Regions from separate parts of the Lysinibacillus sp. FSL L8-0126 genome, predicted to be linked through region 3. Evidence: predicted binding sites of a transcription regulator. Region 3 holds the regulator's gene; each other region holds the start of a gene.
What was found. The regulator LexA, encoded in region 3, represses DNA repair genes until DNA is damaged. The targets are predictions, from matches to a motif close to CGAACATATGTTCG.
Positions count from the first base shown of each region.

Region 1: a site for LexA is predicted at 799-812, ahead of MHI34_RS14570 (carbohydrate kinase). Genes of this name have one in related genera too.
Region 2: a site for LexA is predicted at 836-849, ahead of uvrB (excinuclease ABC subunit UvrB). Genes of this name have one in related genera too.

Region 1 covers NZ_CP152028.1:2,982,652-2,984,927, forward strand. The annotation lists gene MHI34_RS14565 (MFS transporter) at 1-724, shown strand, start outside; gene MHI34_RS14570 (carbohydrate kinase) at 845-1,936, shown strand; gene MHI34_RS14575 (pseudouridine-5'-phosphate glycosidase) at 1,941-2,276, shown strand, end outside.
Region 2 covers NZ_CP152028.1:749,233-751,508, forward strand. The annotation lists gene uvrB (excinuclease ABC subunit UvrB) at 1-774, opposite strand, end outside; gene tnpA (IS200/IS605 family transposase) at 1,314-1,787, opposite strand; gene MHI34_RS03630 (IDEAL domain-containing protein) at 1,959-2,207, opposite strand.
Region 3 covers NZ_CP152028.1:223,021-225,296, forward strand. The annotation lists gene MHI34_RS01130 (recombinase family protein) at 1-313, opposite strand, end outside; gene MHI34_RS01135 (LysM peptidoglycan-binding domain-containing protein) at 310-624, opposite strand; gene lexA (transcriptional repressor LexA) at 791-1,408, shown strand; gene MHI34_RS01145 (gamma-glutamyl-gamma-aminobutyrate hydrolase family protein) at 1,519-2,241, opposite strand; gene MHI34_RS01150 (A24 family peptidase) at 2,275-2,276, opposite strand, start outside.

The DNA.
Region 1 (2,276 bases), 1.9 Mb from region 3:
GATGTTCGTCATGATTGCTATGTTTATTAAAAACAAGCCGCAAGATATTGGTCTAACCCCTTACGGTCATGATGAGATTATAGGAGAGCCGCAAGTACAGCCCAAGAAGAATCCAATTAGTATGGCATTTCTTGGTTTAGCAGAGGCAGTTAAAGTCAAAGCATTTTGGCTCTTAGCAGGCAGCTTTTTCATTTGTGGTCTTTCGACAAGTGGATTAATCGGAACTCACTTTGTGTCATATTGTATTAGCTTTGGCGTTCCGCTAGTAACCGCTGCATCTCTTCTTTCTTTTATGGGGGTGTTTAACTTATTAGGCACGACTGCCTCTGGCTGGCTATCGGATCGCTTTGATAATCGTTGGCTATTATTTTGGTATTACTTGTTAAGGGGAGCTTCTCTCTTGCTACTCCCTTATGCACTCGCTCAAGGCTCCTTTGTTTTATTGACGATTTTCAGCATCTTTTATGGACTCGATTGGATTGCCACAGTACCACCAACTATCAGCATTACACGACAAATTTTTGGGATGCAAAAAAGCAGCATTATTTACGGATGGATATTCGCCTCACATCAGGCAGGAGCGGCAGTTGCTGCGTATGGGGGTGGGGTGATTTATAAATTTTTCAATTCCTACACATGGGCTTTTTTCCTTGCTGGCCTATTCTGTGCATTGGCAAGCTTATTCGTTATCATTGTAAAAAAACAAACGCCTCAGCAAGGATAAACAGTCGACTAAAAAAGTTGAACCTCGACAGAAAGAGGTTCAACTTTTTTTATCAATATTAGTTTGACATTTAACAAACAAAAGTTTACAATATAAACAAATATAATAAAAGGTGATGCTATGAATGAAAGAGAACAGGCGGTGCTTGCTTTAATTCGCCAAAACCCGTTTATGTCTCAGCAAGAGATGGCAGATACAATGAATCTGTCCCGTCCCGTGCTTGCTAATTTAGTGTCTAGTTTAACAAAGCAAGGAAAAATTGTAGGTCGTGCTTATATTTTACCCGAGGAAAATGAAATTATTTGCATCGGGGGAGCTAATTTAGACCGAAAATTCCATGTGAAGGGCAATGTTCAATTTGGAACATCTAACCCTGCCAGCTCTTCTTTTAGTGTAGGTGGAGTTGGTCGAAATATTGCTGAAAACTTAGGCAGATTAAACCATCAAGTGACGTTATTAACAACGGCTGGTAAAGATGCTGATTGGCAAGTGATCCAAGAAGCTTCGGAATCCTTTATGAATCTACGTTATGTGGAGCAGCTAGCTGAGGCTTCTACGGGTTCCTATACAGCTATTATGGATGAACAAGGTGAGCTAGCATTAGCTGTAGCCAATATGGAGGTTTATGACCTGCTGTTACCGAGTTTGTTGAAAAAGCATGAAACAATGCTAGTGAATGCTGGTTGCTTTATTTTGGATTTAAATTGCCCGAAAGAAACAGTGGCGTATATCCAGCAAGTAGCCATTGCTCGTGCCATTCCATTAGTCATTGTGCCAGTATCTTCGCCAAAAATGAATCGACTACCTGAAACATTACAAGGTGTAACTTGGTTTATTTGTAACACGGATGAAGCAGAAACAATTGTTGGACATAAAATTGAAAACGCTACCCATTATGAAAAAGCATTACAACAGCTCTTACAACTAGGTGCTGAACATGTCATTATCACAGCTGGTAGCAAGGGTGTTTATGCAGCATCTACGACGATCGCACCTCGTCATTTCGCTGCGAAAGTGATCAACAAAATTGAAGATGTTACAGGAGCAGGAGATGCGTTTGTCAGCGCTGTGATACACAGTTGGTTGACAGGTCAATCTTTTGAGACATGTATTGATGCAGGGTTAACAAATGCTAAAAATACATTGGCATCTCCTTATACAGTAAGACCTGAATTATCAGTAGATTTGTTAAAAAATGAAATGGAGGAATAACAACATGAAAGAATTCATCGTATTATCAGAAGAAGTAAAAGCAGGACAAGCAAAAGGTCTACCAATCGTGGCATTAGAATCTACAATCATTTCACACGGTATGCCATATCCACAAAATGTGAAAACTGCGCGTGAAGTTGAGCAAATTATTCGCGATAATGGTGCAGTACCTGCAACCATTGCCTTAATAGATGGCAAAATCAAAATCGGTTTATCAGATGAAGAGCTAGAGATGTTTGGAAATTCACAAGGCGTTGCAAAAGCTTCACGTCGTGACTTAGGCTACTTACTTGCAACAAAAAAATTAGGTGCGACAACAGTTGCAGCTACAATGATCTGT
Region 2 (2,276 bases), 530 kb from region 3:
TTTCTCTTCTCGTGTAACGAAGTGGGATGCCGGGAATATAGCAACATGCTCTCGATCCGATAAAATTTCTCCAGTTAAGGCATCCACCTCTCGAATACGATCGATTTCATCACCGAAAAACTCCACCCGAATACAATGCTCGTCACGTGAGGCTGGGAAAATTTCCACTACATCTCCACGTACCCGAAATGTTCCCCGAGTAAAACTGACATCATTACGCTCGTATTGAACATCTACAAGTTTGCGCAGTAGCTGATTACGTTCAATTTCCATACCTGTGCGAATTGATACAACCATTTCTCGATATTCTTCAGGAGAACCTAAACCATAAATACAGGACACAGATGCAATAATGATGACATCATCACGCTCAAATAATGCAGAAGTAGCAGAGTGACGCAGCTTATCAATTTCATCGTTAATGCTGGAATCTTTTTCTATATAGGTATCTGTCTGCGGTACATAGGCTTCTGGTTGGTAGTAATCATAGTAGCTGACAAAATATTCAACAGCGTTATTCGGGAAGAACTCTTTAAACTCACTATATAACTGGCCAGCTAGTGTTTTATTATGTGCCATAATGAGTGTTGGTTTTTTAATTTGCTGGATGACATTAGAAATGGTAAACGTTTTACCTGTTCCCGTAGCACCAAGTAATGTTTGATGACGCTTGCCCGCTTTCACACCCTCCACTAATTCCGCAATTGCCTGTGGCTGATCCCCGTTAGGCTGATATGGCGCTTGTAAATCAAATGTTTGCACACCTGTCCCCATCCTTTCCTTCCAATTTGTACATATATTTTAGCATAGCAATATTAAAATTTCGAACATTTAACGAACGAATGTTTGTAAAAATTTTTTTATCCCTAAAATTTAAATGAATAACCGTGAAGCGAAGAATACTTATTACTCTCATAATAGCCGCTTCAACACATTTTCAAGCTTAATCTATTCAATAGATTTCGATTCTTGAGTAGAAGTCATAATATTTTCAGTAGAGGGCTTCTGCTTTTGTGAGTGGGGTAACAGATTTTTGGCGTGGGTTGCATTCTTTTATGAGCCAGGGCTCTTGCTTTGAGAGCGGATTTACTCCTGAGCAGGAGTTCTTACTTTCTGAGCAACTCTCCCTCTTTTATAAGCGAAGACTCTCACTTTTTGAACCAGCAGCTCTCCTTCAATCAAATCAGAACCACCAGTATAACTGGTGGTTTGCTCTGCGCGTGAAACGCTGGGGTACTGGCCCATGTCTAAAGACATTCTGAATGGTCTGCCAACCGCACTCCGTTTTCACACAAACCGCTAAAGCGGCTTACTTATTTTTTCTTTCTCTTGATTTCTTCTCCTGTGAATGGGTCAATGAATTCTTTCATCGTCATTTGATCTTGCAGGATATCTTCTTGTAATTGATTTTTTATATACTCTTGTATCTTTTTCTTATTTCGGCCGACTGTGTCCACATAGTATCCTCGACACCAGAATTGACGATTACCGTATTTATACTTTAAATTCGCATGTCGGTCGAAAATCATTAGACTACTCTTCCCTTTTAAATAACCCATGAACGCAGATACACTCAATTTCGGTGGAATACTTACCAACATATGAATGTGGTCAGGACAGGCTGTTGCCTCTATGATTTCTACATCTTTTCTTTCACATAATTGGCGCAATATTCTTCCAACATCTGCTTTAATTTGACTATAAATAATCTGCCTTCTATACTTTGGCGCAAAGACGATATGATACTTACAATTCCACGTTGTATGTGCTAAACTTTTGTTATCCATTTATGGTGGCTCCTTTCGTACGAAGTCGGTTGACTAGACCTGACTTTATTGTACGTTTGGAGTTTTTTTATTGTCCATAGCTAAAAGCTTTCCGGAACCCCCTGCATAGCAGGGGGTTTTCAAAGCACACAAAAAAATCCCGCTCTCCAATAGACATGGAGAGCGGGTTCGTTAGTATGATTCATCCTCTGTTTGCTGCAAGGAATGTAGTTCGGCTGCGTATTGGTAAAATGCGTTTTCATCTTTTTCATCGAGTACTCTGTCTATCAGAACCATGAGTTGCTCTTGACGATGCATACGCTGGATACGATTTAAAAATAAATCTAAATAAATCTCGTTTAATAATTTCTCTGCCTCATCAACTTTTTTCGACTGACCCACGGCTTTTAGAAAATCTGTGTACGAATAATATTTATCCAACGATCTCACCTCGATCCTTTTCTAAATTATATGAAAATTGAAATTAAATTGCAATGCTTACGAATTGAA
Region 3 (2,276 bases):
AAACATCTGTTGCTGATTTTTGCAATAAATGCAACACAGCCATCCTTGCGTTCCCACGTCCTAATCGTGTTTCATCTTGTACAAAAAGGGCATTAATTCCCTTTTCTTTAATGAAATCAAGCATTTCAAGCAAGCCATCGCGTTCTACATCATAGCCGCTATGCTTATCCTTAAATACACCCTTTACCTCATAGCCTTGCTCTCTAGCGTAGCGCAGCAACTCTTCCTGTTGGCGCTCTAATGAGGAGCTTTGTGTTTCTTTTTCAGTACTTACACGGCAATAGACAACAGCCGACATTTGTTTATTCATCATTGTTCAGTTCTCGCAATTTCGATAGTATGGATGGGATTGGCTTGATCACCCAATACAGGAATAACTAGAGACTTTCCTGCCACAATTTTAATATCTGCTAATTCATTTTCTGTTTTGACCAGCTTAATCCAATCATCTGTACTCATCTTACCACGGTATTGCTCTGCTAACGACCACAAGCTATCCCCATGTTCAATTTGAATTTCTGCGTAATTAACATCTCCTGGATCAGTGATGTAAAGGTATCCTGCAAATAATAGACAAGCTCCTAATAAAATGGAGATATGTGTATTTTTCTTTAACCATGTCATAGTTACAACCCCTTTTCTAGAATGTTTGTTCGGAATGTATGTTCTCATAATAAAGCGAACAAACGTTTTTGTCAAACACTTTTCGAACCTATGTTTGCATACATGTTCGCATTCTGTTATACTATCAAATAAGAAGAATGATATTAGAAAAAAGAGGTGAGCACTCATGAAAAAAGTTTCGAAAAGACAAGAGGACATTTTGGCTTTTATTAAAGAAGAGGTACGAGCTAAGGGATATCCACCATCAGTACGTGAAATCGGGGAAGCAGTCGGACTTGCTTCAAGTTCAACTGTTCATGGTCATTTAGCTCGATTAGAACAAAAGGGCTTTATTCGTCGAGATCCAACAAAGCCACGTGCAATTGAAATTTTAGAGCCTGAAGAGTCTATTCAAAAGCAGCAAGTCATTCATGTACCACTTGTGGGGAAGGTAACTGCTGGTTCCCCAATTACTGCTATTGAAAACATTGAAGAATATTTCCCATTACCAGATACGTATGGCACAAGCGAGGATCAGTTATTCATGCTAGAGATTATGGGGGAATCTATGATTGAAGCAGGAATTTTAGACGGCGATTTAGTTATTGTGAAGCAAAAGGCAACAGCTAATAACGGAGATATTGTTGTAGCCATGACAGCAGAGGATGAAGCAACGGTCAAACGTTTCTTCAAGGAAAAAAATCATTTCCGTTTACAGCCTGAAAACTCATCTATGGAGCCTATTATCGTCGATCAAGTTTCTATTTTAGGACAAGTTGTAGGACTATATCGTCGTGTACATTAATCATTTAAAGTAGGTTTTGAGGATTATGTGTTCCTTCTAAGAGCATGTATCCTCTTTTTTACGCAAAAAAAGAATCCATATATGGTTGGATTCTTTGTACAGTCCCCCTGCTACGCTTCCTTTTTGAATTTTAAGCTAGCTTCAACAAAGGCTGAAAATAATTTTTGTGCAGGCTCATCTCCTGCTATAGCTAGTTCCTCGGGATGCCACTGAACAGCCAAGCAAAATGGCAACTCTTCATGAACAACTGCTTCGATAATGCCATCACTCGATTTTGCTGCTACTTTTAATTTCTCTGCTAATACATTAACTGCCTGATGATGAAATGAATTTACCGCTATTTTCTCTTGTTGTAAAATGGTCGCTAATAAATTCTCCTCCATAATTTGTACATAATGAGTAGCTACAGCTCGAGCAGATTGCTGTACATGCTTGAGCAGCTTAGTACTAAAATGGTCACTATCAATATCCTGAAATAAAGTACCACCTAGTGCTACATTTAGTATTTGAATGCCTCGGCAAATACCCAAAATAGGCATCTTTCGTGTGAATGCCGCTTCAATTAATGCTAACTCTACCGTATCTCTTGCTGGATGAATTTTCCCTAGTTTTGGTGCAGGCTCTGCCCCATACAGAAATGGATGCACGTCATAGCCTCCAGATAACAATAAACCATCTGTAAGGGATAGAATTTGTGTGGCATCCTCCTCTACGCCAAGTGGAATAATAAGAGGAATCCCACCTGCATCAATGATACTTTTACTGTAAGCAGCATTTAATCGAGAGGATAAATCATCTTCCACAAAGGCTGTAATGCCAATAATCGGTTTCACTTGCTTCCCTCCATATGCTTGAAGATTGAACAATT